Linked DNA regions of Telluria mixta. The main gene of each other region encodes a partner of the protein of the gene in region 2 in a complex. Links are inferred from orthologs where the notes say so. Each region holds a gene or a part of one and is shown on either strand. Other genes may lie near its edges. The genes, in order: tldD and pmbA.

Region 1 (15,052 bases), 2.2 Mb from region 2 along the record:
GCCGCTTCATGTACGCCAACCTGACTTACCGTTTCTGATCGCCTGATCGGACGCCGTAAAAAAACCGCCGCCGGCTGCGAAGCCGGCGGCGGTTTTCATTTGGGACGGCGTTACAGACGTAGGGTGGACAGCGAGCTGTCCACCCTACAACCCGAAGCTGCCTTCGTCTGCCGAGAACGCGTTCATGCCCGCGCTCATCGCCGTCACCAGCGCGCGCTCCGGCCCGGTCAGGTGCGGATGCCAGATGTCGAACATCAGGATCGCGCGCGGCAGGTCGCTGTCGTTCCACGCCTCGTGCTCGATGGTATCGTCGAACACCCACGCCTTCCCTTCTTCCCATGCGCGCACGTCGTTGCCGACGCGGAAACCGCAGCCCGGCGGCACGACGAGCGGCACATGCGTCACGAGGCGGACGTTGCTGACGCCGCAGTGCGGCGGGATGCGCGTCTTCGGCTTGAGCACGGAAAACATCGCGACAGGCGTGCGGCCCGGCTGGTCCGGCTGCGGTGCACCGGCCAGCAATGCCATCGTGCGCGGGCAGCGCTGCGCATTCGCGTCGTTGACCTTGCCCGCCTCGACGAGGTGGAAGGCGCTCCAGCGCAGCGAGTTGTTCAACTCGGCCCACTGGCGCAGCGGCTGGTCCTCGCTGTACTGCATATATGGCGTAAAGCCTTCGGCGCCGGCCTGCGCGGCGACGAATTCCGCGCGGATCGCGTCCGTCTCGCGCTCGAAGGCGTCGAGCCACGGGAAGTCCTGGCGGTCGAAGAACGTGATGGGCGCGAGACCCTGGAAGTGGAACAGCGCGGGTTGCGGCTCGTAGCGGCGTTTGCGGCCCAGCATGATGGCTAGCGATTCCGTGAAACGCTGCACGCGCTCGCCTTGCAGGTCGCGCAGGTGCGGCGCCATGTGGTCGTCGAGGAAGCGGCCGAAATCGGTGTCGTATTGTTCGCGGTACGCCAGCGCCTCCTGCACGGCCGGGCGCAGTTCGGGCGGCAGTTGCTGCAGCGGCGGCGCCACCGCGGCGACGGCGCCATGCGCGCGCGCGGCCGCGTGGCGCTTGCCCTGGCGCGTGAGCAGGCCGGCACGCAGGATCAGCGCGACGAGGTCGGTCGGTTCCAGCACGAGCGCGCCCCGGATCGCCTCTTCCTCGCGCGCCTCGTCGCGCTGGGCCATGCAGACGACGGCGAGGTTGATCCACTGCTGCTTGTCGCGTCCGTCGGCCGCGACGAGGCGCTCGAGCAGCGCCCGCGCCTCCGGCAGCGCGCCGGACCGGTAATGCAGTTGCGCCATGCCGAGCAGCGCCGGACCGTGCGTCGGCACCTGTTCGAGGATGCGCTGCCACAGCTGCGCCGCGAGGCGCGGATTGGCGCCTTTCAGCGCCGCCTGGGCCGCGCGTTCCCAGGCTGCGATTTCACCTTCGTTGGAAGCCATGCCGCTCCTTCAAGTATGTACGTGTACATACCGATTCTGGAGTGGTCGCTTCCGGTTGGCAAGAACTTATTGATGCCCTTTATGCGTCGTCGCGCAACCGGCGTGCGCGCACGCTGGCGGCGAGGTTTTCCAGCACGGCGATGCTCGTCTCCCAGTCGATGCAGCCGTCGGTGACGGACTGGCCGTACGTCAGTTCCTTCCCCGGCACGAGGTCCTGGCGGCCGCCGACGAGGTGCGATTCGACCATCACGCCGACGATGCGCGTATCGCCCGCCGCGATCTGGCTGCCGATGTCCGCGCACACGGGCACCTGGTTCTGCGGGTTCTTGCTGCTGTTGGCGTGCGACGCGTCGATCATCAGGCGGCTCGCGAGACCGTTGGCGGCGAGCTGCTTGCAGGCGTCCTCGACGCTGGCCGCGTCGTAGTTCGGTGCCTTGCCGCCGCGCAGGATGATGTGGCAGTCCTCGTTGCCCGCGGTCGACACGATCGCCGAGTGGCCACCCTTCGTCACGGACAGGAAGTGGTGCGGCTGCGAAGCGGCCTTGATCGCATCGGCCGCGATCTTGATGTTGCCGTCGGTGCCGTTCTTGAAGCCCACCGGGCACGACAGGCCGGACGCCAGCTCGCGGTGCACCTGCGATTCCGTCGTGCGGGCACCGATGGCGCCCCAGCTGATCAGGTCGGCAATGTACTGCGGGCTGATCACGTCGAGGAATTCGGTGCCCGCCGGCAGGCCCAGTTCATTGATGTCGCGCAGCAGTTCGCGTGCCATGCGCAGGCCGTCGTTGATGCGGAAGCTGTTGTCCATGTACGGGTCGTTGATCATGCCCTTCCAGCCGACCGTCGTGCGCGGCTTCTCGAAGTACACGCGCATGATCACTTCCAGCTCGCCGGCGAAGCGGTGGCGCTGCTCGACGAGGCGGCGGGCATATTCCATCGCGGCGTTCGGATCGTGGATCGAGCACGGGCCGATCACGACCATCAGGCGGTCGTCCTGGCCGTGCAGGATGCGATGCAGCGCCACGCGCGCCTGCGACGCGACCTGTTCCGCTTCCGGGGTCACCGGGAATTCGCGGATCAGGTGCGAGGGCGGCGTCAGTTCCTTCATTTCGCGGATGCGTAAGTCGTCGGTGCGAGGCATTGCTGTTCTCCGTTCTGATCTGTATGAAATTCTGGGTGCGTAAAAAAAAAGACCGCCAGCTCGGCGGTCTTTTGGATTTTTGTGTCGGACTCTGTTCTGTTGCTGCGTGAACCTGCCGCTACTCCACCGCCGTTGGGCTGGAATGGCTAAACCAAAAATAAAAGGTAAAGAAAACGGCGTGGCGCATGGAGAAGTTCCGAAGTAGTCGATTGACTATAACAACATTGCATCGACGTTGGCAAGACTTTATTTGGCCTGTGATCTGTCGGTTACGGTTGCCTATACAGGCGATCGGTTGCGTCAACCCGACACCTTTTTCCGCTGTACCGGAGACGCTTGAGAGATGTCAGTTGTCTGCCCGGACGAAATGCAAAAGTCATAAGGAGCCCCGGACGCATGCACACCGGGTCGTTTTCCCAAATCGCATTGGAGTCTGGACATGACTGAAACCCCGATATCCCGGACGATCCGACGCCTGTTCACAGGCGGGAGCGCCATCGGCCTCACGATCCTGGCGCTGCCGGCGCTGGCCCAGGAAGTGGCGCCCAAGCCGGTCCCGCGCGTCGAGATCACCGGCTCGAACATCCGCCGCTCCGAGGCGGAAACGGCATCGTCCGTCATCACCGTGAACCGCGCCGACATCGAGCGGTCCGGCAAGGCCACCGTGGCCGAGCTGCTGCAGACGCTGGCCGTCGACAACCAGGGCTCCGTGCCCACCACGTTCGGCAACGGCTTCGCCGCCGGCGCCTCGGGCATCTCGCTGCGCGGCCTGGGCGCGGCGTCCACGCTCGTGCTGCTGAACGGCCGCCGCATGGCCCCGTACGGCCTCGCCGACGACGGCCAGAAGCAGTTCACGGACCTGAACGTGATCCCGACGGATGCCGTCGAGCGCGTCGAGGTGCTGAAGGACGGCGCGTCGGCCATCTACGGTTCGGATGCCATCGCCGGCGTCGTCAACATCATCCTGCGCCGCGACTTCCAGGGCAATACGGTGCGCTTCTCGCGCGGTGCCAGCGACGACTGGGACGGCAAGCGCATGAACGTCGCCTTCACCAAGGGCATCGGCAGCCTCGACACCGACCGCTACAATGTCCTGTTCAGCATCGAGTACAAGAAGTTCGACGAGATCTGGTACCGCGACCGCGCGGACCGCGACTGGATCGGCCGCAACGACCTGCGCCGCTGGGGCTATTCGGCCGACCAGGCGCTCGGCGGTACCGGTGCCATCCTGCCCGGCACCGGCACGGCCGGCAATGCCATCAACGGCAACGTGCGCAATCCGGCCGACCCGACCAATTACTACAACCGCGGCAACCTGGCCGGCCCCGGCTTCACCCGCACCTTCCCCGGCGCGGCCTGCTCCAACTTCACCAGCCACCCGCAGGGCGATCCCGGCGGCGGCTGCCTGATCGACGCCTCGCTGCAGTACAACCAGATCGAGCCGAAGCAGGAAAACCTGAGCTTCTTCCTGCGCGGCACGATGCAGTTGAATCCGGCGCTCCAGCTGTACAGCGAATTCAACTGGTACACGAGCCAGACGGACACCGCCACGACGCCCTCCTCCGTCAGCGCCTCGGTGGGCTTCCCCGGCGGGCCCGTGAACAATGCCGTCGTCCAGCTCGGCGCGAACCATCCGGACAACCCGTATTTCGGCACGGCCGCGCGGATCCGCTACCTGGCCGCCGACGTCGGCCCGCGCGTCTCGAACATCGACTCGAACTTCCTGCGCTGGCTCGGCGGCGCCAGGGGCACGAACTACGGCTGGGACTGGGACTCCTCCCTGCTGTTCTCGCACAACCACGTCAACAACAATCAGAACGGCTTCCTGCAGCGCGACGTCGCCTTCGCCCTGCTCAATCCCACCCCCGCCAACATCGCGGCGGCGGCGGTGAACAGCCCGGCCTATGCGGCGCTGCCGCTGGGCACCTTCTGGCGCATCGCCGAGAACGCGGGCCTGAATTCGCCGGCGGTGTACGCCGCGCTGTCGCCGACCATCGGCAACAGGGCCAACACGAAGATCGGCCAGATCGACTTCAAGGCCACGCGCGAATTCGGCGGTATTCCCTACCTGGCCGGCAACCTGGGCCTGGCGCTGGGCACCGAATTCCGCCACGAGATGACGGAGCTGATGCCCACCACCGGTACGGAGCGGGGCAATGTCATCGGCCTGGGATACTCGGCCTATTCCGGTGCCCGCAACGTGTTCGCGCTGTACGGCGAGGGCCTCGCGCCGCTGCCGTTCAACGTGGAAGCGTCGGCGGCCCTGCGCTACGACCACTTCACCGACGTCGGCAGTTCGTACACGCCGAAGTTCGGCCTGAAGTGGACGCCGGTGCGCGAATTCGCGCTGCGCGGCACGTTCGCGCGGGGCTTTCGCGCGCCGAGTCCGGCCGAGAACGGCGTCGGCGGCCTCGCCGCCTTCTCGACCGCGGCCGACCCGGCGCGCTGCGCACTGGGCGTGACGAACGCCTGCAACCCGGCATCGGTGGCGCTGATCACGTCGCCCAACCCGAACCTGTCGCCGGAACGGTCGAAGAGCTACACGCTGGGCGTCATCTGGGATCCGCTGCCGCGCACGAGCATCTCCGTGGACTATTGGAAGATCAAGCGCAAGAACGAGATCAACCAGGAACAGGTCGACGCCGCCATCGCCGCCGGCAGCGTGGCACGCGACCCGGGCAGCGTGAGCGGCATCCCGGGCGACCCGGGCCAGATCACGGCCGTGCTGACCCGCTACGTCAACTCCGCCCAGAGCAAGGTGCGCGGCCTCGACGTGGATGCGCGCTACAACCACCGCCTGCCGGACGCGTGGGGCAATGCCACGTTCGACGTGAAGTACACGCACATCTTCGAATGGCTGCGCACCGAACAGGACGGCACGTCGCGCGAATTCGCCGGCACGCACGGCAACTGCGACGTGACGAACTGCACGGGCACGCCGGCCGACCGCGTCAACATGCGCTTCGGCTGGGACCGCAACAACCTGCGCGTGTCGGCCAACGTGAACTACCGCGGCGTGCTGGAAAACCGCTTCTTCCGGGGCGACCCGAGCGGTTGCGCCGTGACCTTCGCCAACGGTGCCGACGCGCCGAACGGTTGCGAGCTGGCGTCGTTCACGACGGTCGACCTGGTGGTGCGCTGGAAGCCGCAGCAGCGGTGGGAAGTGTTCGGCTCGGTCCAGAACCTGTTCGACAAGATCGCGCCGCTCGACCCGCTGACCTATGGCGCGCAGGCGTACAACCCGCTCGATTACGAAGGTGCGCGCGGTCGCTATTTCACGCTGGGGGCGAGATACTCGTTCTAAGACGCGGCCAAGGAACGTCGCCCCGGCGAAGGCCGGGGCCCAATTTACTTAGTCACCTGGCCCTTCACCGGGCATGGTGTCGGCCATCAGCCGCAGCTCTTCCGGCGTCAGCTCCTCCGGCTTCTTGCCCTCGAGGCCATCGAAGTCGGTGGGCTGCTGCGCTTCTTGCTGCGCCTCCTGCTGTGCTGGTGGCTGGCCCGGCGGTGCTGAAGGCGCCGCTTCCGGCTGCTGTGCGTTGGTCTGCGGGGACTGTGCTTGATCGTTGGCCATGTTGTGCTCCTTGCGACGATGGATCGGTTAGAGCCAGTGTGTCACAAGGGCGGCTCCGATGGCGTCCGCATCGGCGCGATCCGATCGAGCCTGATCCAGCCGCTGGCCTCGCGGCCCGTGCGCGGATTGCGGTACGCGACATCCGCGTACTCGCCATACGTGTGCAGGACGGTCAGCACGTCGCCCGGAATCACGAACAGCTGCGGGAGCTTGCACTCGTCCAGCGGCGCCGTGTGGAACCAGGCGCGGCCGGTGCCGCTGATGACACGTACCGCTTGCGCGGACTCGACCGGGATCCAGCGCGATGCGGCCGTGAGCTGGGCGGCTTCGCAGCGCGTGAGTACGTTGGTGAGTTCCTTCATGCGGTCCTGCATCCACACGAACTCGTGCACCTGTCCCGTGCCCTCCTGCGCCAGCTGGACGACCAGTTTGTCGCCGGCGCGGCGCGCCCCGAAGCCCGTCAGGCAATCGCCGAACGGCTGCGACATCGTCGCCTCATCGCCCGGCCCGATCTGCAGCAGGGTGAAGCGGTGCCGGCACTGCGGATCGGGCAACAGGGCATCGACGAGCACGTAGTCGGCATCGTCCTGCACGGACAGCTTGACAAGGCCCGCGGCGCCGTCGACCTGCCCAAGCGATGCGCCGCGCAAGCGGATGTCGGAGCGGCCGGCGCCGTCGATGGCTTGCGTTTCGACCGGTCCAGAGCGCGTGGCGACATGCGTGTGCTCGTCGGCCGCGGCGCACCACGGGTGCATCGAGACCACACACGCAACGATGGCGGCCCGGAAGAACAAACGCCCGCGCGGGGCGGGCGTCATGGCGGCGAAGGCGGTTGCCATCGCGATGCGGCGAGCCGTCAGGCCGTTCCGCCGACGGTCACGCCGTCGATGCGCAGCGTCGGCTGGCCCACGCCCACCGGGACGCTCTGGCCTTCCTTGCCGCACACGCCCACGCCCGAGTCCAGGCGCATGTCGTTGCCGATCATGGAGATGCGGTTCATCGTGTCCGGGCCGTTGCCGATCAAGGTCGCGCCCTTCACCGGGTACGTCACTTTACCGTCCTCGATCATGTAGGCTTCGCTGGCCGAGAACACGAATTTGCCGTTCGTGATGTCGACCTGGCCGCCGCCGAAGTTCACCGCATACAGGCCGTTCTTGACCGAGGCCAGGATCTCGGCCGGGTCCTTGTCGCCGGCCAGCATGTACGTGTTCGTCATGCGCGGCATCGGCAGGTGGGCGAACGACTCGCGACGCGCATTGCCCGTCACCGGCATCTTCATCAGGCGCGCGTTCATCGTGTCCTGGATATAGCCCTTCAGAATGCCGTCTTCGATCAGCGTGGTGCACTGGGTCGGGTTGCCCTCGTCGTCCATGTTCAGCGAACCGCGGCGGTCCTGCAAGGTGCCGTCGTCGACGACGGTCACGCCCTTCGCGGCGACGCGCTGGCCGATCATGCCCGCGTACGCGGACGAGCCCTTGCGGTTGAAGTCGCCTTCGAGGCCGTGGCCGACCGCTTCGTGCAGCAGCACGCCGGGCCAGCCCGGGCCGAGCACGATGGTCATCGGACCGGCCGGCGCGGGACGCGCTTCCAGGTTCACGAGGGCCGACTGCACGGCTTCGCTGGCGTATTTTTCCAGCAGCTCGTCGCTGAAGTAGGCGTAATCGTAACGCCCGCCGCCGCCCGACGAGCCCATCTCGCGCCGGCCGTTCTGCTCGGCGATGACGGTGACGGACACGCGCACGAGCGGACGGATGTCGGCCGCCAGCACGCCATCGCTGCGCACGACGAGCACGACGTCGTACTCGCCGGCCAGGCCGGCCATCACCTGCACGACGCGCGGATCTTTTGCACGCGCGATCTTTTCGACACGCTCCAGCAGCGCGACTTTCGCGGTGGCGTCGAGCGAGGCCAGCGGGTCATGCGGCAGGTACAGCGAGCGGCCGCCGGACGGCTGGACGTTCGCCGCGACCTTCACGCGGCCGGCGCCCGCGCGCGCGATCGTGCGCGTCGCCGCGGCGGCGTCCAGCAGGGCGGCCTGCGAGATTTCATCGGAGTAAGCGAAGGCGGTCCTGTCGCCCGACACGGCGCGTACGCCGACGCCCTGGTCGATCGAAAAGCTGCCGCTCTTGACGATGCCCTCTTCCAGGCTCCAACCTTCGCTCTTGGTGAACTGGAAATACAGGTCGGCATAGTCGACCTTGTGCGTGAACATGGTCCCCAGCGTCGTGATCAGCTTGCCTTCGTCGAGGCCGAATGGCGTCAACAGGACGTCGCGCGCGACAGCGAGGGAGGAGAGATTCGGTTCGAATGGAGTCATTGCGTCAGGTCTTTCTGATAGGGATGGGGCATTGTGCCATACCTTAAAGTTTGCGGTGTTTCAGCGCCGGCAAACTCTCGCGCACCTTCGCGATGTATTCCGGATCGATCTCGCCGCTGACGACGCCCTCGCCTTCCGGCAACACATCCTTCACTTCGCCCCACGGGTCGATCAGCATGCTGTGGCCGAACGTGCGGCGCCGGTTCGGGTGCTCGCCGCCCTGGGCCGAGGCCAGCACATAGCACTGGTTCTCGATGGCGCGGGCGCGCAGCAGCACTTCCCAGTGCGCGAGACCCGTCGTGTGCGTGAACGCGGCCGGCACGATGATCAGCGCGCAATCGCCCATCGCCCGGAACAGTTCCGGGAAGCGCAGGTCGTAGCAGATCGCCAGGCCGACCTTGCCGAACGGCGCCTCGAAGCTGCCGACCGTCTCGCCCGGTACGATGGTGCGCGCTTCGTCGTACGACTCGCTGCCCTTGTTAAAACCGAACAAGTGGATCTTGTCGTAGCGGCCGACGTGCTGCCCGGCCGGATCGTAGACGAGCGTCGTGTTCAGCACGCGGCCCGCATCGCCCGACACGAGCGGCAAGGTGCCGCCGATGAGCCAGATGCCGTGCTCGCGCGCCTGTCCTGCCAGGAAATCCTGGATGGGGCCGTGGCCCGGCTCTTCCGCGTGGGCGACCTTGTCCGTGTCCGTCATGCCCATGATGGGCCAGTATTCCGGCAACGTGACCAGTTGCGCGCCGCGGGCGGCGGCGTCCGCGATCAGGCGGCGCGCGGTGGCAATGTTTTCTTCCACGACAGGGGTGGACACCATCTGTACGGCAGCAACTGTGGTCTTCATTTGGCTCCCTTCTTGTCCTTGTTGCGGTCCTGCGCGGCCGCGTTCGCGGCGGCGGCGGCCACGGCGGGCGAATTGTCCAGCTTGACGATGTGCGGCGACTTCCACGGTCCCGTCACCTGCATGTGATACGTGAGCGCCTTCATGACGGGCGCGCGCAGGAACAGCTGGGCCAGGAAACTGCCGAGGCCGATCACGGGGTTCACCGCGAGGCCGTACACGAGCGAGCTGGTGCCGAGGTTGAATTCCGGGATCACGACGACGTGCAGGTTCGTCGATTCGTTGGCGATGTCGGCCGTGCCATCCATCAGCACCGTCGCCGCCACACCGTGCATCTTGAGATTATCCGTGCGCACGACGCCGCGCGTGATCATCGCGTTGGCCGTGATGCCGTCGAAGGCGAGGCCTTCCGAGAACACGTCGTGGAAATCGAGCTTCAGCATGCGCGGCAGCATCTGCAGGCTCAGCACGCCCAGCAGTTTCGCGGCGCCCGGGTCCTGCTTGAGGAATTGGCCATCCTCGACGTTCATCTGGATCTGGCCCGACAGGCTCGGGATGTCGAGCGAGTACGGCAGGCCGGCCCAGGAGATGTCGCCGGACAGCGAACCCTTGCCGTGGCGCAGTGTCTCCGGGAAGCCGAGGCGGTCCAGCAGGCGGCCGGCGTCGCTGATGTCGAGCGCGAAATTGAGCGCCGTATTGCTCTTGCCGTCGCGCATGAGCCAGCGGCCGTTCGCCTTCAGCTGGCCGTCCGGATTCGTCAGCGCCAGTTTCTCGATACGCCACTCGCGCCCGGCCAGCGCCTGCGCATTGCTGGCCACCAGTTCCAGGCGGCCGAACTGCTTGTTGAACAGCTCGAAGCGGTCGGCCACGATGTCGAGGGCCGGGATGCTGGCGCTGGCGCCCTTGTTCGATTCGAGCAGGTCCTTGACTTCGTTCGCGGACGATTCCGGGATCACGAGCGATGCCAGGCGCGCCGTCACCTTGCCCAGGCCCTGGCCCGATTCGGCCCACGTCACGTAACCGACCACCTGGCGCGAATCGATGCTGGCCTGCCACGTATTGTTCTGGTGCGTGGCGCCGACGACGACGTCGCGCAGCGCCCGCTCGCCAATGACCAGTTCGCCGGCACGCGCGGCCACGATATCCGGCACCACGTACTGGGCCATGCCGCCGCCGCTATCGGCAGACGCGGCAGACGGAGCAGGCACGGCCTCGCCCGGCCCGGCGATGTCGGCCGCCGCCGCGAGCCAGCGGTCGACGTTCAGCGCCTTCATGTTCACGTTGATCATCATGCCGCTGTCGGGCTCGGGCGCCGGCACGTTGACGCCGATGCCGCCCCGTTTGACGATCCACGGGCCGTGCGGCTGGCGCTCGCGCACGTATTTCGCAGCCGCGATATTGCCCAGCAGGATGCGGATGTCGTCGTGGCCGACGCCGTCCGCCCCCGTCGGCTGGCCCGTCAGGACGAAGTGCAGCGGCAGCGCGTCCGGCGCGGGCTTGTTCAGCGGCGCGGGCAGCTCGATGCCGAGGCCGGCCAGATTGGTATCGAGGATGATCTGGGTTTGGCGGTCCTTCACCGTGACGGTGCCGCCGAAACGCGCGCCGCCGGACAGTTTATTGCCCAGGCGCTGCAGCGCCGGCAGGGACCGCGTCTGGCGCATGCCCTCGGCCGTGGCGCTGCCGGCCATGCGGATCTGGATGCTGCCGTCGCGCTGGGTGCCGCCGGACAATTGCAGCGGTCCGCCCAGGAAGCTGGCGCCCACACCGTTCAGGTTCACGCCGTGTTCGGAAAACTCGATGCGGCCCAGCGCGGCCTCGATCGGCGGCAGGTCGGGGAACAGCACGACCTCGTTGTTCTGCAGCTGCAGCGCGCCCTGCACCTTCGCATCGTGCAGGTTCGCGAGCGGCAGGTGCAGTTTCAGGCCCAGCTTCGCCGGGCCGGTTCCCTTGGTGTCCTCGGTGAAATGGCCGATCCATTCGAGCACGGGGCTCGCCGCCACGTAGTGCAGGAAGTCTGGCAGCGGGCCGGCGGCCGTGCCGTCGATGTCGAGCATCATCTCGTGGATGCCCAGCTCGGGGATCACGGCCCGCACGTTCGACAGCGCGATGCCCTGCGTGCGCGCCGTGTCGGCGTGGATGTCCATGCGCGCGCGGTCGAACACAATGGACCCGTTGATGTTTTCCAGCAGCGGCCACAGCGGCGTCTTGCCGTCGGTCGCCTTGTGGCCCGGGGCATACTCGAGCTTGCCGTCCTCGATGCGGCCGCCGACGCGGAACTCGCCCTTGGCGCGCTGGACGGCATTCTCGGCGTGGAACGGGAACTGGGCCAGGTCGCCGCGCAGGCGCAGGCGCGTGTCGTGCAGCATGCCGCTCTGCAGCGCGCCCGTCAGCCATTCGCGCAGGCCCTCCGGCGTCGCGAGCGGCAGCCAGCGGCCGATGCTGGCGATCTCGAAATTGTCGACGGTACCCGTGAAGTCGGCATTGCCCGGCCCCTGGCCGGCTTTCAACGGCAGCACGTGGCGGCCCGTCAAGGTCGCCTTCAGCGCGCCCTGGGCCAGGTTCAGGCTGTCGACGTCGACGGCCAGTTGCTCGTCCGCCAGGTGCGTCCAGCGTGCGTGCAGGGCGAACTGGTCGAACGGCATTTCCGGATCGGCAAACCAGGCCGGCAGCGCCAGCACGAGCTTGTCGGAATCGATGTCGACGCTGCCGCCATGGTCGCTCGCGTCGATGCGGCCCGACAGATTCCTGAAGCCCGGCAGCGCCGGCCGTGCGGCCTGGGCCGGCTGGCCATCGGCCGCGGCCAGCTCGGCGCGTGCCGCCAGCGGATTCATGCCGAGGTTCTCGACGTCGCCGCGCACGCGGTAGCCGGTGATGTGCGGGAAGCGGCCCTGCCACTCGATGTCGGCGTCGTTGATGCGGCCGCGCGGCGCCAGTTCCGTCAGCAGCTGGCGATGCGCGGGCGCGATGGGCAGTTGCACGGCCAGCGCGGCCAGCGCGCCCACGTCCAGTTGTTCGGCGCGCACTTCGAAGCGCTCGGGCTGGGTGCGCGTGGCCGGGCGCCACGACTCGTTCAGGGTGGCCGGCGGCAGCACGACGCCGCCTTCCGTGACGACCGAGAAATCCTCCAGGCCGATCGTGTGGCCCAGCGCGCCGAAGGTCGGCTTGCCATCGTCCACGTTCGGCGCGATGGTCTCGCTGGCCGACAGCCGGCCCGATACGCGCGACAGCGCCAGCGGCGGCGTGTCCGGGCCGAGGCGCGCGCTGACGCCGGCCAGCGCCAGGTCGGCCGTGAACCCGGCCAGGCGCGCGTGGTCGAAGTCGAGCCAGGCGCGCACGGAGCCGCGGCCCTCTTGCAGGGTGAACGGGTAATCGATGTACTGCTTCCAGGCGGCCAGATCCGTATTGCGCAGGTCGGCATACACCTGGCCTTTCCACCGCCTTGCATCGGACGGCTTGGCGCCGAACGGCGGGTGCGAGAAGCGCGCGCGCAGGTCGAGCGGGTCGCCGGCGCCCGGCGGCGGCGCGGCCTTCAGGGCAAAGCGGTGCGCCGTCCAGCGGTTCTGCAGCACGAGGGTCACGTCCGACAGCGCGAGCGTGGGCGCGCCGCGCAGCTCGTCCGTCCACGACAAACGGCCTTCGCGGATCACGACCTCGTGCTGGCGCAGCAGCCAGTCGGCGCCGCCGCCCTCTCCCTTCTTGTTCGGTTCGATGCGTACGCCGGCCACGGCGATGACGCCATCAAGCCCGCGCCGCACGTCCAGTTCCGGCCGGTTGATTTCCAGCGCCTCGAACCGGGGTTCGGCCGCCATCACCGACCACCACGACACGGTGGCGGACACGGACGGCAGCGCCAGCAGCTGGCGTCCTTCGCGGTCGTGCAGGCGCAGGTCGCCGAGATAGAGATTCGGCCGCAGGCCGCGCCACGACGCGTAGACGCGGGCGATGGTCACCTGGTTGCCCAGCGCGCGGCTGGCGGCACGTTCGATGTCCGGTTTGTAGTAATCGATGTTCGGCAGGACCGCGTAGCGCAGCACCAGGAATATCGCCATGAAGGCGAAATAGACGAGCAGGACGGCCTTGATCGTGAAGCCGAGCACGTGATGCGACGCGAGGTTCGCATAGCGGTAGCAGGCACGCGCGCGGGCCCAGCGCTCCACCAGCGGCACGTGCTCATGCGCGTGCGTCTGGAGATGCGCCTGCTCGTGCGCGTCATGTTCGCGCTGCGCCTGCGGTTCCGGGTTGTGCATCAAAAGGCTCAAAGGCTCGCCGAGTATTAATAATCTGTAAATAAGAGAGCGCTTGCAACATCCGCGGCGTCTACCTTACCATCGTGCTGACCCAGGGCAGCATGGCGGGCAATTTTACCCCATAGCAAGCGTCCCGAAACGCACAACTCGTCTGGAAATCGCCCTATGCTTCAAGCTTCCCCGCAGTCTCTGGCGCAGATGTCGCGCTTTTACCAACGCTGGCTCGGCGCCGATCCGGCCCGTGCCGGGCGCGTCGATACCCTGTCCGCATTATCGCTGGCCTCCCTCGATTTCGGCGCAGCGCTGAAGACCGAGGCCGCCTTGGGTCCGAACGGCACAGTCCTGCCGACAACCCGGGCGATGCGCCGCCTGCGCAACCTGCTCATCTGCACCATCATCCGGCGCGACCTCGACGGCCAGGCCGACCTCGACGAAGTCGTCACGGCGATGAGCCGCTTCGCCGATTTCGCCGTCCAGACCCACCTGGCCGAGCTGATGGCGGAAATGACCGCGCTGCACGGCGAACCGGTCGGCGCCGATTCCGGACGCCCCCAGCAGATGATGGTGCTGGCGATGGGCAAGCACGGCGGCGGCGAACTGAACGTCTCGTCGGATATCGACCTCATCTTCGTCTACCCCGAGGACGGCGACACGAACGCCGGGCCCGGCCAGAAATCGCTGTCCAATCACGAATTTTTCGGGCGCCTCGGCCGCAAGCTGATCGCCGCGCTGTCCGAAATCACCGAAGACGGTTTTACGTTCCGCGTAGACATGGCGCTGCGTCCAAACGGCAAGTCGGGCCCGCTCGTGGCGAGCCTGAACATGGTCGAGGACTACCTGATCGTACAGGGGCGCGAATGGGAACGTTATGCCTGGGTCAAGGCGCGCGCGGTCACCGGCGACCCGGCCGACATCGCGGCGCTCGACGCCATCGTGCGGCCGTTCGTGTTCCGGCGCTATCTCGACTTCGGCGTGATCGACGCGATCCGCACGATGCACGCCCAGATCCGCGCCGAGGTCAACCGCCAGGAGCGCCTGCATCCGGAGCGCAACCAGAACGTCAAGCTGGGCCGCGGCGGCATCCGCGAAATCGAATTCCTGGCGCAGGTGTTCCAGCTGATCCGCGGCGGCCGCGATCCGGCGCTGCGCGAGCGCTCCACGCGCAAGACCTTGCGACTGCTGGCCGAGCGCGAACTGCTGGCCGCCGACACGGTCGAGCAATTGCTTGAAGCTTATACATTCCTGCGCAACCTGGAGCACCGCCTGCAATACCTGGAGGATGCCCAGACGCACACGATGCCCGTCGCGCCCGAAGACCGGAACACGGTCGCGCGCATGATGGGCATGGCCGACGAGGCCGAGCTGCTGGCCCGGCTCGACGCGTGGCGCGTCTTCGTCGCCGCCCAGTTCGACGCGATCTTCGCGGACAAGGCGGCCGGCACCGAGCCGGTCGACCCGGATGCGCTGCTGACCGATCCGGACAACCGCGACGCCATCGCCG
Region 2 (15,027 bases):
GGTCGGCGAACAGCGCGCGCTTGACGTCGAGGTCTTCGACGACCGCTTCGACCACCAGCGCGGCATCCTTCGCTTCGTCGAGCGTGCGCATCGCGTGCAGGCGCTCGCGGGCGAGATCCGCTTCCGCCGCGCCCATGCGGCCTTTTTCGACGAGCCGCGCGAGGGCCTTGACTATGCCCGCAATCGCCCGCTCGACGGCTTCCGGGCGGGTGTCGAACAGCCGCACGGTATGGCCCGCCACGGCCGCCACCTGGGCGATGCCGGAGCCCATCGCGCCGCTGCCGATGACGGCGACGACGCTGTTCTTTTCCAGTGCCTGGGCCATCTTATTCTCCCTTGAACTCGGGCTGGCGCTTGGCGATGAACGCGGCGACGCCTTCGCGGTAATCGTGGCTGTAGCCCAGTTCGCGCATCATCTCCGCTTCCAGCTGCAGCTGCCGTTCCAGCGTATTGCCCCAGCTTTCCCGCATGGCCCGCTTCGTGAACGCCAGACCCTTCGTCGGCGCGGTGGCGAAATGGCGAGCCATGGCCAGCGCTTCGTCCATCAGCGACTCGTCCGGCACGCAGCGCCAGATCAGGCCCCATTGTTCGGCCTTCTCGGCCGGCAGCTTGTCGCCCAGCAGCGCGAGGCCCATGGCGCGCGCCGGTCCGACGAGGCGCGGCAGCGCCCACGTGCCGCCCGTGTCGGGGATCAGGCCCAGCTTGCAGAACGCTTCGATGAAGGACGCCGATTTTGCGGCCAGCACTATGTCGCACGCGAGCGCCAGGTTGGCGCCGGCGCCGGCAGCCACGCCGTTGACGGCGCAGATCACGGGCAGCGGCAGGCTTTTCAGGGTGAGCACGAGCGGGGCGTAGAATTTTTCGACGGATTCGCCCAGGTCGACGCCGGGCGCGCCCGGTTCCACCGCGCGGTCGTTCAAGTCCTGGCCCGCGCAGAAACCGCGGCCGGCGCCCGTCAGCAGCAGCACGCGCACGGACTTGTCTTCCTCCACGCGCTTCAAAGCGTCGCGCACTTCCAGGTGCATCGCCTGGGTAAAACTGTTCAGGCGTTCGGGGCGGTTCAGGGTCAGCGTGGCGATGCCCTGTTCGATCGTGAACAGGATCGTTTCATAGGTCATGCGTGTCTCCTTTTTATTCCACGACGTCGAAATCGACGACGACCTTGTCCGTCACCGGGAAGCTCTGGCAGCTCAGCACGAAGCCGCGCGCGACCTCGTAGTCTTCCAGCGCGTAGTTGACGTCCATGTCGACCTGCCCTTCGCGCACCTTGCAGCGGCACGTCGAGCACACGCCGCCCTTGCACGAGTAGCGCATGTCGAGGCCCGCGCGCAGGCCGGCGTCGAGGAGCGATTCCTTGTCGCGGTCCATCGTGAAGCTGGCGTGGTTGCCGTCCATGATCACGGTGACTTCCGTGTGGTGGTGCGTTTCGCCGGCGGCCTGGCGGCGCGGCTTGCGCGGCTCTTGCGCGGCGCCGGCCGCGAACAGTTCGATGCGGATGCGCTCCTTCGGCATACCCGCTTCCTGCAACGCGGCGGACACGCCGTGCATCATGTCTTCCGGACCGCAGATGAACGCGTAGTCGACGTCTTCCACGCGCAGCCAGCGCTGGAACAGCTGGCGGCATTTGTCCTGCGTGATGCGGCCGTTGAACAGCTCGATGTCCTGCTGCTCGCGGCTCATCACGTAGACGAGGTTCAGGCGTTCCAGGTACTGGTCCTTCAGCTCGGCCAGCTCGTCGCGGAAGATCACGGACGACGACGCGCGGTTCCCGTACAACACGGTGAAGCGGCTGTGCGGCTCGGCGATGAGGGTCGTCTTGACGATGGAGAGGATCGGCGTGATGCCGCTGCCGGCCGCGAAGGCCAGGTAATGGCGGCGGCTGTCCGGCTCCAGCGGCAGGTTGAAGCGGCCTTCCGGCGGCATTACGTCAAGTGTGACGCCGGGCCGGATGCACTCGTTGGCCCAGGTCGAGAACAGCCCGCCCTGCACGCGCTTGATGGCGACGCGCAGCTTGTCGTCCTGCACGGCCGAGCAGATGGAGTAGGAGCGGCGCACGTCCTCGCCGTCGATCATCGCGCGCAACGTGAGGTGCTGGCCCTGGCGATACTGGAACGCGTCGCGCAAGTTGGGCGGCACATCGAAGGTGACGGCGATGGCGTCGCGCGTCTCGTGCTTCACGTTCGCCACGGTCAATGGGTAGAACTTGCTCATGTGGGCCTCAATGGCATTTGAAATAGTCGAACGGCTCGCGGCAATCCAGGCATTGATACAGCGCCTTGCACGGGGTCGAGCCGAACTGGCTGGTGAGACGCGTGTGCATCGATCCGCAATGCGGGCAGGCCACGTCAGGCTGCTGGATCGCGTGGCGCTTCACGCCGCGCGTCAACGCGCTGATGTCGACCACCTGCTGCACCGGCGGCGCGATGCCGTAGCCCTTCAGCGCGGCCTTGCCGGCGTCGCTCATCCAGTCCGTCGTCCACGCGGGCGATAATCGGGTGACGATGCGCAGACTGTCCACGCCGCGTGCGCGCAAGGCCTTGTCGATGTCTTCGGCGATGACTTCCATCGCGGGGCAGCCGGAATACGTCGGGGTGATCGTGACGACGCATGCGCCGTCGTCGTCCACCGCCACATCGCGCACGATGCCCAGGTCCACGACGGAGATCACGGGAATCTCCGGATCCGGGACCTCGCCCAGCCAGGACCACACCCGGTCGGCCGTGATCGGTGACGCGGCCGCGGTCATCACCATTCCACGCCCGGGTAGGCGCGCTGCAGGAACTGCATCTCGGCGAGGATGTAGCCGAGGCGCTCGGTATGCCGGCCCTGCTTGCCGCCACGCTGGACGTACGCATCCACGGGCGGCATCGTCAGCGTCGCTTCGTCCAGCACCTCGGCCACGTGGGCCAGGAATGCATCGCGCAGCGGTTCCGCAGCCGGCGCGACGCCCTGCGCGACCATGGCCAGGTCGACGTCGTCGTAGAGGAACATCTCGCCGGCGTAGGTCCACAGCTCGTCGAGCGCGTCCTGCATCTTGCGGTGGCTGACGTCCGTGCCGTCGCCCAGGCGGACGACGAGGTCGCCGCTGCGGCGCAGGTGGTACGTCACCTCCTTGATCGATTTTTCCGCGATCTCCGCGATGCGGCGGTCGCTGGACGACAAAAGGCCACGCATCAGGAAGTAATGCCATGTATCGAACAGGAACTGGCGCATCAAGGTCTGCGCGTAGTCGCCGTTCGGCTGCTCGACGAGCAGGCAGTTGCGGAAGTCGCGCGTGTCGCGCAGGTACGCGAGGCGGTCCTCGTCGCGGCCGTGGCCTTCGATCTCGCCGGCGTACGTGAGCCACATCCGCGTCTGGCCCAGCAGGTCGAGGGCGACGTTGGTCAGCGCCATGTCTTCTTCCAGCGCCGGGCCCTTGCCGCACAGCTGCGACAACTGCTGCGACAGGATCAGCGCATTATCGCCCTGGCGTAAAAGATATTCGAACTTGTTGGCGTCCACGGCCGCCTCACAGGTTCTTGACGTCTTCCGGCATCGGGAAGAACGTGGGGTGGCGATAGACCTTGCTGTTCGACGGCTCGAACAGGGCATCCTTGTCGGCCGGGCTGGACGCGACGATGTCGGCGGCTTTCACCACCCAGATCGACACGCCTTCGTTGCGGCGCGTGTAGACGTCGCGCGCATTGTTGATCGCCATCTCCGCATCCGGCGCGTGCAGGCTGCCCACGTGCTTGTGGGCGAGGCCGTGCTGGCTGCGGATGAAGACTTCCCACAGGGGCCATTCTTTGCTCATTCTTGTCTCCTTATGCGGCCGCTTTTTTTGCGGCCTGCTTGTCGGCATGCGCGACGAGCGCGTCGCGGAACCATGCCCCATCCTCGTACGCCTGCACGCGGGTCCGCAGCCGGTCCTTGTTGCACGGGCCGTTCCCTTTCAGGACGTTATAAAACTCTTCCCAGTCGATCTCGCCGAAGTCGTAATGACCGCGTTCCTCGTTCCATTTGAGGTCCGGATCGGGAATCGTGAGACCGAGGAATTCGGCCTGGGGCACGGTCTGGTCGACCATGCGCTGGCGCAGCTCGTCGTTCGAGAACAGCTTGATGCGCCACTGCGTCGATTGGGCGCTGTTGACGGATTCGGCATCGGAGGGGCCGAACATCATCAGCGACGGCCACCACCAGCGGTTGAGGGCATCCTGCGCCATCGCCTTCTGCTCGGGCGAGCCCTGGGCCAGCTTCATCATGATGTCGTAGCCCTGGCGCGCGTGGAACGACTCTTCCTTGCAGACGCGGATCATCGCCCGTGCATACGGACCGTACGAGCAGCGGCACAGCGGGATCTGGTTGATGATGGCCGAGCCGTCCACCAGCCAGCCGATGGCGCCGATGTCGGCCCACGTGAGCGTCGGGTAATTGAAGATGCTCGAGTACTTGGCCTTGCCCGTGTGCAGGGCGGCCAGCAGCTCGTCGCGCGACACGCCCAGCGTCTCCGCGGCGCTGTACAGGTACAGGCCGTGGCCGGCCTCGTCCTGGATCTTGGCCAGCAGGATAGCCTTGCGCTTCAGCGTGGGCGCGCGCGTCACCCAATTACCCTCCGGCAGCTGGCCGACGATCTCGGAATGCGCGTGCTGGGAAATCTGGCGGATCAAGGTCTTGCGGTACGCCTCGGGCATCCAGTCCTTGGCTTCGATCTTCACGCCGGCGTCGATGCGCGCCTGGAATGCCTGCTCTTCCCCGCTCATGTCGGCGCGGGTCTGGACCTGTTTCAGGCCGGTTTCCACCATCTGGGCATACATGATCAGTCTCCGATTGTGCTCTGTCTCAAACCATAATACGATACAAGAATAGCGATGTATAGCGAAATTTTGAATCATATTGAGACCGGGTAAAATCGCCGCCATGACCCAGCCCAGCAGCCAACAGTGGATCAACCACTTCCTCGAGACCGACCCGCCGCGTTCCAAATCCCTCGTGATGACGATCTTCGGCGACGCCATCGCGCCGCACGGCGGCCGCCTGTGGCTGGGCAGCCTGATCGAGCTGGTGGCGCCGCTCGGCGTCACGGACCGGCTCGTGCGCACGAGCGTGTTCCGTCTCGTGCAGGAAGGCTGGCTGGTCGCGAACCGTGAAGGCCGGCGCAGCAGTTATGCGCTGCAGCCCGACGCCGCGCCCCGCTTCGCGCGCGCCAACCGCCGCATCTACGCGCCGCCCGGTGTCGACTGGGACGGCCGCTGGACCCTGCTGCTGGCGCCCAACGGCAGCATCGACAGTGCCTTGCGCGCGGCCGTGCGCAAGGAGCTCGAATGGGAAGGGTTTGCGATGCTGGCGCCCGGCCTGCTGGCGCATCCGGCGGCGGACCCGGACGGCGTGGCCGAGGTGCTGCGGCGCGTGGACGGCGGCGGCAGGATCTTCGTGTGCGCCGCGACGGAACTGCCGGGTGTCGGCGCGCGTCCGCTGGCCGAACTGGTGCGCGAAGGGTGGGACTTGTCCGCCGTCGTGGCCGGCTACCGCCGCTTCATCGAGGCATTCACGCCGCTGCTCGACCTGCTCCGCGCCGAACCGGCGCCGGATCCGCAGCAGGCCTTCGTCGTGCGCACCCTGCTGATCCATGCGTACCGCCGCGTCCAGCTGCACGATCCGATGCTGCCGCTCGCGCTGCTGCCGCAGCCGTGGCCGGGGTCGGAGGCCTATGCGCTCGCGCAGGCGATCTACCGCCTGGTGTGGGCACCGGCCGAGCGGCATCTGATGGACGTGCTGCGGCGCGAAGATGCGGCAGCGCAGGAGGCGGATGCGGGACTGGCCGAGCGGTTCGGCGGACTGGGCTGATCAGCAATCCAATGCGAACTGCGCCGCCGCCATCGGATGACGGATGCGGTCCAGCGCCAGTTCCAGGTCGAGCCCGGGCCAGTACAGGCATTCCCCGCCCCATTGCTGGATATGGCACAGCTGCGCCACGGTGGCGTGCTCGAACCAGGGGAACAGCGCGAACGGCACGTACAGCTCTTCGTCGCGGCAGCGCAGCCAGAAGCCGCGCCGGTCGATGCTCGTGATTTCCGGACGCGCCACACGGATAGTCATCATGTTCCCTCCCCCTCGATGAGGCCAAGCGGGAACAGTAGCAAACCATTCGGCATCATCCTTTAAGCGGTATCATGCCGCCTCACACCCAACAACAACAGGACGCACCATGTCTATCAAGATCAGCACCCAGTTCGACGCTGGCGCCATCGAGGTCGTGAACGCCACGAGCGCCAACGCCATCGACCTGAACATCCGCAAGGACTCCCACGCCGACATCACCCAGTGGTTCTACTTCCGCCTGCAGGGCGCGCAGGCGCAGCCGTGCACGATCCGCCTGCTCAACGCCGGCAAGTCCGCGTATCCGAAGGGCTGGGAAGACTATCACGCGATGGCCAGCTACGACCGCGTGAACTGGTTCCGCGTGCCGACCGGCTTCGACGGCCAGGTGCTCACCATCGAGCACACGCCCGCCATGGACAGTGTCTATTACGCCTATTTCGAACCGTATTCATGGGAACGGCACCTGGAGCTGCTCGACCGCGCCCAGCTGTCCGAACACGTGCGCATGCTGGACCTCGGCTCGACCGTCGACGGCCGCGACCTGAACCTGCTCGTCATCGGCGACGAGGCGGCGAACAAGAAGAAGGTGTGGGTCATCGCGCGCCAGCACCCGGGCGAGACGATGGCCGAGTGGTTCGTCGAAGGCATGCTCGACGCCCTGCTCGACCCGGCCCACCCGTTCGGCCGCCAGTTGCTGAAAGAGACCGTGTTCTATGTCGTGCCGAACATGAACCCGGACGGGTCCGTGCGCGGCAACCTGCGCACGAACGCGGCCGGCGCCAACCTGAACCGCGAGTGGCTGAATCCGTCGCTGGAACGCAGCCCGGAAGTCTTCCTGGTCCGCAAGAAGATGGAAGAGACGGGCGTCGACCTGTTCCTCGACGTGCATGGCGACGAGGGCCTGCCCTACGTCTTCATCGCCGGCAGCGATGCCCTGCCGACCTTCTCGGCGGAACAGGCCGCCGCGCAGAAGGCATTCTCGGACGCCTTCATGATCGCCAGCCCGGACTTCCAGGATGTCCACGGCTACCCGAAGGAGCCGTACACGGACGAGGTGCTGACGATGGGTTCGCCGTACGTGACGCACGCATTCGGCTGCCTGTCGCTGACCCTGGAACTGCCGTTCAAGGACAACGCCAACGACCCGGATCCGCAGGTCGGCTGGGACGGCGCCCGCAGCGCGCGCCTCGGCGCCGCGGTGCTGCAGCCGGTGCTGCAGGCCGTGCGCCGGCTGGGGAAGTAACGCTTACAGGAAGGTGAACACCTGTTCCTGCGTGAGACGCGATTTCGGCAGAGACGCGTTGAAATCGCTGTCGGCGTGGTAGCCGAAGCTCAGCAGGACGAGGCTGGACAGGCCCTGTTCGTGCAGGCCCAGCTCAGCGTCCAGCGCGGCCGGGTCGAGGCCTTCCATCGGGGTCGTGTCCACGCCCAGCGTGCTCGCTGCCAGCATGGCGTTGCCCAGCGCGATATAGGCCTGCTTCTCGAACCACTGCGGCAGGTCCTTCAGCGTGTAGCGGTGCAGGTTGACGTAGCCCTGGCGGCCCTTGGCCTGGCCCGCCTTCGCGGCATCGTCCTTGAAGCGGCCATCACGCTGTTCCTGCTCGAGCAGGCGCTCCAGGTGGCCGCCTTCGGCGTCGACGCGCGTGCAGAACAGGATCACGTGCGACGCATTCAGGATCTTCGCTTCGTTGTAGCTGTACGGACCCTGCACGCCCTTGGCCAGGCGCGCCTTCGCTTCCGGCGTGCTGGCGACGATGAAGTGCCAGGGCTGCGAGTTCACCGACGACGGGCTGTTGCGCAGCACTTCGTAGATCTGCTGCATCGTCTCTTCGGGGACACGGCGGGTCGGGTCATAGGCCTTGGCGGTGTAGCGCTTGCGGGCGGCGGCAAGAATGTCCATCGGGTTCCTTTCAAAAATGCGTATCTGCACATTATTGCAGGAACCCGAATAACGCGTGCGAGCGCGCGTCAGACGGTCATGATGGGCGTATCGAACACGAGGCCGCTGCCGATCAGCTGCACGCTCAGGTCCACGTTTTCCTTGCTCTCGCTGATGGCGGCGAGCACCTCGGCGTTGGTGGCGGCCTTGCGGTCCAGGACGCCCGTCCAGAAGTCCAGGCCTGCCTGTTCCGGCGCGCGGTGCAGGATGTGCTCGTAATACTTGCCCACGAGGTCGCGGTTGGACAGACCGGTACCATACAGCTGTCTGTACTCCGCCGACTTGATGAAGGCGTCGGCGATCGTCGCCAGCGTTGCGCCCCCCGCATCGATCTGGTGCGTCCAGTAATCCAGCCCCGCCTCGTCCGGCTTGCGGTCGAGCGCCGCCTGGTACATGCGGAAGATCCGGCCGCCCGTGTCGTCCGGGGTGATGAGCGCCACGTCCTTGTCGGTGAAATACACGCGCTCGACGTTCTTCAGGGTGTCGCTGCCGCCCGTGCCCTTCTGGTCCGCGATCGTCCACCCGTCGTCCGTGCGCTCGATCCGGTAGTTGGCGTAGGCACCCTTGTAGATGACGGCGTCGAAACCGGCGCCGCCGTCGATCACGTCGCTGCCCGCATCGGCGCCGATGCGGTCGTCGCCGCCGCCGGCGCGGATGATATCGCTGCCCGCGAAGCCTTGCAGGAGATCCTTGCTGGCGCTGCCGACGATGGTGTCGGAGCCGGCCAGCAGCGCCGCGTAGATCTGGGTGTCGGTGGTGGCCTTGAGGACCGTGGCCACGAATTGCCCGGCATCGATGGTCAGGTCCGTCCCCTGGAACACGGGGAGGCCGGAGTAGCCTGTCTGGGTCAGGAGTACGGAGGTCGCGGTGCCGCTCACCTCGCCGGCCGGTCCGATCGCGAAGTTACCCTGGATGCTCAGTTGCTGGAGCCCGTTTTCCAGCGTGACGCTGCCGGACGCGGTCGAGATGAGTTTCCATTGCACGGCCGTGCTGCCGATCAGGTCGAGATACGGGCCGAAAGCCTGGAATGTTGCCATGACGTCTCCCTTGAAACCGAAAGTCGTCAATGTAACATATAGTCAATATGGTTTTTGCAATAGATTGTCGCGAACTGTCGAGAAATGTGAAATCAGTTGCCCGCGATGACCATTTTCTCGATCAGGATCGAGCCGGTCGACTTGTTCCCGCGCGTCAGCACGTCGTTGCCGATGCCGACGATCGCCTGGAACATGTCCTTCATATTGCCCGCGATGGTGATTTCCTCGACCGGGTACTGGATCACGCCGTTCTCGACCCAGTAGCCGGACGCGCCGCGCGAGTAATCGCCCGTGACGTAGTTCGTGCCCTGTCCCATCAGTTCCGTGACGAGCAGGCCGGTGCCCATCTTGCGCAGCATGCCCTCGAAATCGTCGGCGATCTTCGTGTCCTTGGAGATGATTTCCAGGTTGTGCGAGCCGCCCGCGTTGCCCGTCGTCTGCATGCCCAGCTTGCGGGCCGAATACGACGACAAGAAATAGCCCTGCAGCACGCCGTCGCTGACGACCTTGCGACGCTGGGTGCGCACGCCCTCTTCGTCGAACGGGGCCGAGCCCACGCCGCCGATCAGGTGCGGGTCTTCGACGATCTGGATGTGCGACGGGAAGATGCTGCTGCCCAGCGAATCGAGCAGGAAGCTCGATTTACGGTACAGGGCGCCGCCCGAGGTTGCCTGGACGAACGCGCCCAGCAGGCCGGCGGCCAGCGGCGCCTCGAACAGCACGGGGCACGTGCGGGTGTCGAGCTTGCGCGCGTTCAGGCGCGCGAGGGCGCGTTCGGCGGCGTAGCGGCCGATCTTTTCCGGATCGCCCAGTTTCTTGGGATCGCGCGCCGACGAATACCAGTCGTCGCGCTGCATGTTGGCGCCCTTGCCCGCGATCGGTGCGACGGACAGCGTGTGGCGCGAGAACGGATAGCCGGCGCAGAAGCCGAGCGAGTTGGCCGCCACGAAGTGCGACTGCTGCACGTAGACGCTCGCGCCCTCGCTGTTGGTGACGCGCTTGTCGACGGCGAACGCGGCCGCCTCGCAGCGCTGGGCAATGACCACGGCGTCCTCGGCGCTGATGTCCCATGGGTAACACAGGCGCAGGTCGCGCGGGTTGGTTTCCAGCAGGTCGGCATCCGGCAGGCCGGCGGCCGGGTCCTCGGCCGTGAAGCGGGCGATGTTGTACGCCGCCTCGACGGTGGCGCGCAGCGAATCGCGCGAGAAGTCGGACGTACTGGCATGGCCGCGACGCTTGCCGCTGTAGACGGTCACGCCGATGCCCTTGTCCTTGTTCTGCTCGATGGTCTCGATCTGGCCCTTGCGGACCGTCACCGCCAGCCCGCTACCCTCGCTGATCTCGACCGACGCATCGCTGGCGCCCGTTTCTTTTGCAATGGCAAGCACGTCCTGTGCAAGCTGCTTGAGCTGATCCTGGGTATGGGTGAAGACGGAGTCGGTCATGTGCGTTTTTCGTAGCGAGCCCTAAAACAGTTATCATAGCAGCCGTTTACTGTTTTTACCGGCCGGCCGTGCGCCAGACCGAATCTAGATCATCATGCCAAATGCCAACCGCGGCTCCGTCGGCTTCCGCTCCGACGAGTTCGACCAGGAATACGACCGGCCTTCCAAGTCCGAACTCAAGCGCCAGAGTAACGAGCTGCAGAAGCTCGGCGAACAGCTCATCGAGGCGCCGCGCGATCGCGTGAAGCGCGTCCCGATGCCGGACGAAGTCCGCGACGCCATCCTCATGTGCCAGACCATCACCAACCACGAAGGCCGGCGCCGCCAGCTGCAGTTCGTGGGCAAGTTGATGCGCTCGCTCGACGAGGAAGAGGTCGCCGTCATCCAGCGCACCATCGAAAGCTGGAAAGGCACCTCCAAGGCCGAAGCGGCCGCGCTGCACGCACTGGAGCGCCGCCGCGACAAGCTGCTGGCCGACGACAAGGCCCTCACCCAGCTGCTGGAAGAACACCCGGACCTGGACGTGCAGCACCTGCGCACCCTGATCCGCAATGCGCGCAAGGAACAGGCGGAGAACAAGCCGCCCAAGGCCTACCGCGAAATCTTCCAGATCCTGAAGGACCTGGCCAAGGCGCCGAAAGCTGCCGCCGATGAGGGCGACGTCGAGGAAGACGAAGACGATGAGTCTGGACAATAAAGTCGAAGAGCTGGTCGTCGGTCTGGTGTCGGTCTCGGACCGCGCCAGCGGCGGCGTCTACGAGGACAAGGGCATTCCCGCGCTGCGCGAGTGGCTGGAAGCCGCGCTCGTGACGCCGTTCCGCGTCGAGACGCGCCTGATCCCGGACGACCGCGCCAGCATCGAGCAGACGCTCGTCGAGCTGGTCGACACGGTTCGCTGCCACCTCGTCCTGACGACGGGCGGCACGGGCCCTGCCCGGCGCGACGTCACGCCGGAAGCAACCGTCGCCGTGGGCACGAAGGAGATGCCCGGCTTCGGCGAGCAGATGCGCCAGATCAGCCTGCACTTCGTGCCGACCGCGATCCTGTCGCGCCAGACGGCCGTGATCCGCGAAACCACGGACCACGCCGCGCTGATCATGAACCTGCCGGGCCAGCCGAAGTCGATCAAGGAAACGCTGGAAGGTTTGAAGGGTGCGGACGGCAATAGCATCGTCGGCGGCATCTTCGCAGCCGTCCCGTACTGCATCGACCTGATCGGCGGCCCATACGCCGAAACCGACCCGGCCGTCTGCAAGGCCTTCCGGCCGAAATCGGCGCAACGACACAAGGACACCGCATGAGCGACCTGCTCGAACACATCCAGATCGAGACCAACGACAACCCGGACATCGCCATCATCTGGATGCACGGCCTGGGTGCGGACGGCAACGACTTTGTGCCGATGGTGCGCGAACTGGATCTGACCGGCCTGCCCGGCATCCGCTTCATCTTCCCGCACGCGAACACGATGCCGGTGACCATCAACAATGGCTACGTGATGCGTTCCTGGTACGACATCACGGGCCTGGAGCTCGGACGGCGCGAGGATGAGAACGGCCTGCGCGCCTCGCAGAAGGACATCGAAGCCTTCATCGAGCGCGAGAAGGCACGCGGCATTCCCGCATCGCGCATCATCCTGGCCGGCTTCTCGCAGGGCTGCGCGATGACCATCCAGACGGGCCTGCGCCATCCGGAACCGCTGGCCGGCCTGCTGTGCCTGTCCGGCTACGTGCCGCTGTCGGCCAACGTGGCGACCGAACGCACCGACGCCAGCAAGTCCACGCCGATCTTCATGGCGCACGGCCGCTACGACAACGTGGTGCCGTTCAACCGCGCGGAAGCGTCGCGCGACCTGCTCGTCTCGCTGGGCTACCAGCTCGAATGGCACGAATACGCAATGCAGCACACGCTGTGCCTGGAAGAAGTCCAGCACATCTCCGCGTGGCTGAAGAAAGTACTGGGCTGAATCATGGCAAAGAAAGAGGAACTCGACGACGAGACGCTGGCGCTGATTCACTGGTGCATCGAGGTCGAACATCACCTCGTCGCCGGCGGCGCCACGCAGAAGCAGGCGCAGGAACACATCGAGGAACAGGTCGAGTGGTTCACCGACATGTTCTACGAAGGCCTCACGCCGGAACAGGCCGCGAAGGAAGCGCTGGCGTAAGCGAGCTTACTCGGGCCGGCAGCGCGGCGAATTGGCGGCAGCCCATTCCGCGGCCGTCCTGAGCGACGCTTCCACCGGCTCGCCATTCGGAGCGGGCTGCATGGGCGCGATGCCGCCCCGGAAGACCGGGCCGTCGACCAGCGCGGAGCGCGCCTGCGTCAACACGAACAGCGCGCCGTCCGGCAGTGTGTACGTCATGTTTGCCGTCGACATCCCGGCCGACGTTTGCCCGAACGTCCGCACCCTTGTCTCCCCCATCAACGCGACGAGCAGCATCTCGCCGGCGCTTGCCGTACGGGCGCCGACCAGCACGGCCAGCGGACCCGTCGCGAAGGAGACGAACGGATTCACGTGGCCGGGCGCATCGCGGCCGGCCTTCGATTCGAGATAGCCGCGGTGTACCAGCGGAATCGCGTTGCCGTCGCGCTCCACCCAGCGAGCCTTGTTCGCGTCGCCGAACAGCGGGTACATCGCGATGAGCGGCGGCCAGCCGTTGCCGCCCGTCTGTTCACTCAGGTCGACGACGAGGGCGCAGGCCGCACGGCTACCGTGAAGCGCAGCCGCCTCGTCGTACACGCCTTGCACGTAGGCCGACATGGCCTCGGGCGCGGAGGTGGTGATGGGCGGAGGCACGAAGCGCAACACCGTGCCGCGGGTCGTCGCGACGAGCTGGAACATCGGCACACGCGGCCCGGCCGGCGCGGCGCCGGTGAACTGTCCCGGCGCCACGGGCGGCATCACGAAAGAGTGTTTGTCGGTGTCCAGCGTGGCGAGCAGGCCGTTGATGCGCGCATACAGGTCGGCCCGGTCGACGTCCTGCGCCTTGCCGTCGACGAACGCCAGCAAACGCCGCTTCGCCTGCGCATAGTCTTCCTGCCGCAGCGGATACATGCCCTTGCTCTCGACCAGTTCGATGGTCCGCGTGGTCACGTCGCGCGCCAGTGCCAGGGTCATGGTCTCCGCGGCGCTGGCGGCGCAGGCCGCGACAAACGACAGGGCGCAAACGGCCGCCCGCAACAGGTTGCGATTCATGGTGTCTCCTTGTTGGATGACGCGGCTACATGCCGCGGAACAGATATTGGAAGCGCTGGCTGACAGGGAGGCGCGCGGGATGCCCGCGCAGGTGCACCCAGAGGGCGCCATCTTCGGCGCGCGCGGCGCTCGCGATGCGGCGCACGGCGACCATGTAGCCGCGGTGGATCTGCCAGAACGCGTCCGGGTCGAGCGAATCGGTCAGCTCCTTCAGGCTCAGACGGATATGGGCTTCCAACCCGTCCGTCACCACGCGCGTGTACTTGGCATCGGCGCAGAAATACACGACGTCGGCCAGGTCGATGAAGTGGATCGTGTTGCCGACCGTGGCCTGCAACCAGGCCGGCGCTTTGGGCGTGGGCTGCAACCGGGACACGAGATGTGTGAGGTCCGGCGGCGGTGACGCGAGGCGCGCGCGCACGCGCTCGACCGCGCGCGCGACGCGTTCCAGCGCGATCGGCTTGACCACATAATCCACGGCCCCTTCGTCGAACGCGGCCAGCGCATGTTCGCCGTAGGCCGTCACGAACACGACGTGGGTCCGTGCGCCGAACACACGCGCCACTTCCAGGCCGTCCAGGCCCGGCATGCGGATGTCGAGGAAGGCCACGTCCGGCATCCATTCACGGCCCTGGCGCAGCGCCTCGATGCCGTCCTGCGCGGCCGCGATCTGCGCCTCGGGCCACAACCGTTCGAGGGCCTCGACGAGTTCCGCGCGCAGCAGCGGTTCGTCGTCGGCAACGAGGATGCGGGGGGCCGTCATGCCGCCAGCTCCACGCTTGCCGCCGCGGGCAGCGTCAGCACCGCTTCCGTCAGGCCGCCGTCGCCACGGCGCAGGACGAAGCCGGCGCGCATGCCATACAGTGCTTGCAGGCGCTGGCGCAGGTTGCGCAGGCCGACGCCGCTGCCCAGCGTCGCCTCTCCGATCCCCGCGCCGTCGTCGGCGACGACGATGGTCAGCACGTCGCCGTCGCGCACAGCCGTCACGGCGATACGCACGGTGCCCGGCTTCGGCTCGAGGCCGTGGCGCACGGCGTTCTCGACGAGCGTCATCAGGAGCAGCGGCGGCATGGAGACGGCCGCCAGCGCGGGCGGGCAATCGAGCCGGTATTGCAGGCGCTCGCCGAAGCGGATCGCCATCAGCGCCAGATAGTGGCCGGCCAGTTCGAATTCGCGGCCGAGGGTCGACGCCTGGCTGCGCATGTCCGGCAGCGCGCTATGCAGGTAGGCGATCAGGTGTTCGAGCATCTCGACGGCGCGCGGCGGCTGGTGCCGTGCCAGGTAGCGCGTGTTGGCGAGCGTGTTGTACAGGAAGTGCGGTTCGACCTG

Evidence for each region.
Region 1: the proteins of pmbA (region 2) and tldD are in contact, whole or in part, in a solved structure (PDB 5NJ9), measured with the Escherichia coli proteins. The link is inferred for Telluria mixta from one-to-one orthologs.

Annotation. Positions count from the first base shown.
Region 1 is NZ_CP119520.1:545,822-560,873, forward strand. Bases 6,234-9,062 are described here. They hold tldD (metalloprotease TldD), read right to left. Parts: upstream 8,464-9,062; coding sequence 7,003-8,463; downstream 6,234-7,002. Other genes in these bases: P0M04_RS02455 (hypothetical protein), read right to left, coding at 6,234-6,985; P0M04_RS02465 (carbon-nitrogen hydrolase family protein), read right to left, coding at 8,507-9,062. Outside these bases: P0M04_RS02430 (TonB-dependent receptor domain-containing protein), read left to right, coding at 1-38; P0M04_RS02435 (aspartyl/asparaginyl beta-hydroxylase domain-containing protein), read right to left, coding at 145-1,431; 3-deoxy-7-phosphoheptulonate synthase AroG, read right to left, coding at 1,511-2,572; P0M04_RS02445 (TonB-dependent receptor), read left to right, coding at 3,012-5,876; P0M04_RS02450 (hypothetical protein), read right to left, coding at 5,925-6,146; more of P0M04_RS02455, read right to left, coding at 6,188-6,233; more of P0M04_RS02465, read right to left, coding at 9,063-9,307; P0M04_RS02470 (YhdP family protein), read right to left, coding at 9,304-13,551; glnE (bifunctional [glutamate--ammonia ligase]-adenylyl-L-tyrosine phosphorylase/[glutamate--ammonia-ligase] adenylyltransferase), read left to right, coding at 13,717-15,052. UniProt on the Escherichia coli protein: Metalloprotease involved in CcdA degradation. Suppresses the inhibitory activity of the carbon storage regulator (CsrA).
Region 2 is NZ_CP119520.1:2,773,141-2,788,167, reverse strand. What follows is about bases 8,324-11,127. They hold pmbA (metalloprotease PmbA), read right to left. Parts: upstream 10,500-11,127; coding sequence 9,147-10,499; downstream 8,324-9,146. Other genes in these bases: yjgA (ribosome biogenesis factor YjgA), read left to right, coding at 10,594-11,127; P0M04_RS12405 (DUF4214 domain-containing protein), read right to left, coding at 8,324-9,054. In the rest of the region: 3-hydroxyacyl-CoA dehydrogenase PaaH, read right to left, coding at 1-325; 2-(1,2-epoxy-1,2-dihydrophenyl)acetyl-CoA isomerase PaaG, read right to left, coding at 327-1,118; 1,2-phenylacetyl-CoA epoxidase subunit PaaE, read right to left, coding at 1,132-2,211; 1,2-phenylacetyl-CoA epoxidase subunit PaaD, read right to left, coding at 2,219-2,746; 1,2-phenylacetyl-CoA epoxidase subunit PaaC, read right to left, coding at 2,746-3,501; 1,2-phenylacetyl-CoA epoxidase subunit PaaB, read right to left, coding at 3,509-3,793; 1,2-phenylacetyl-CoA epoxidase subunit PaaA, read right to left, coding at 3,804-4,793; phenylacetic acid degradation operon negative regulatory protein PaaX, read left to right, coding at 4,897-5,823; P0M04_RS12420 (DUF2442 domain-containing protein), read right to left, coding at 5,824-6,078; P0M04_RS12415 (M14 family metallopeptidase), read left to right, coding at 6,185-7,321; nfsB (oxygen-insensitive NAD(P)H nitroreductase), read right to left, coding at 7,325-7,978; more of P0M04_RS12405, read right to left, coding at 8,047-8,323; more of yjgA, read left to right, coding at 11,128-11,196; mog (molybdopterin adenylyltransferase), read left to right, coding at 11,180-11,800; P0M04_RS12385 (alpha/beta hydrolase), read left to right, coding at 11,797-12,465; P0M04_RS12380 (hypothetical protein), read left to right, coding at 12,469-12,666; and 3 more genes.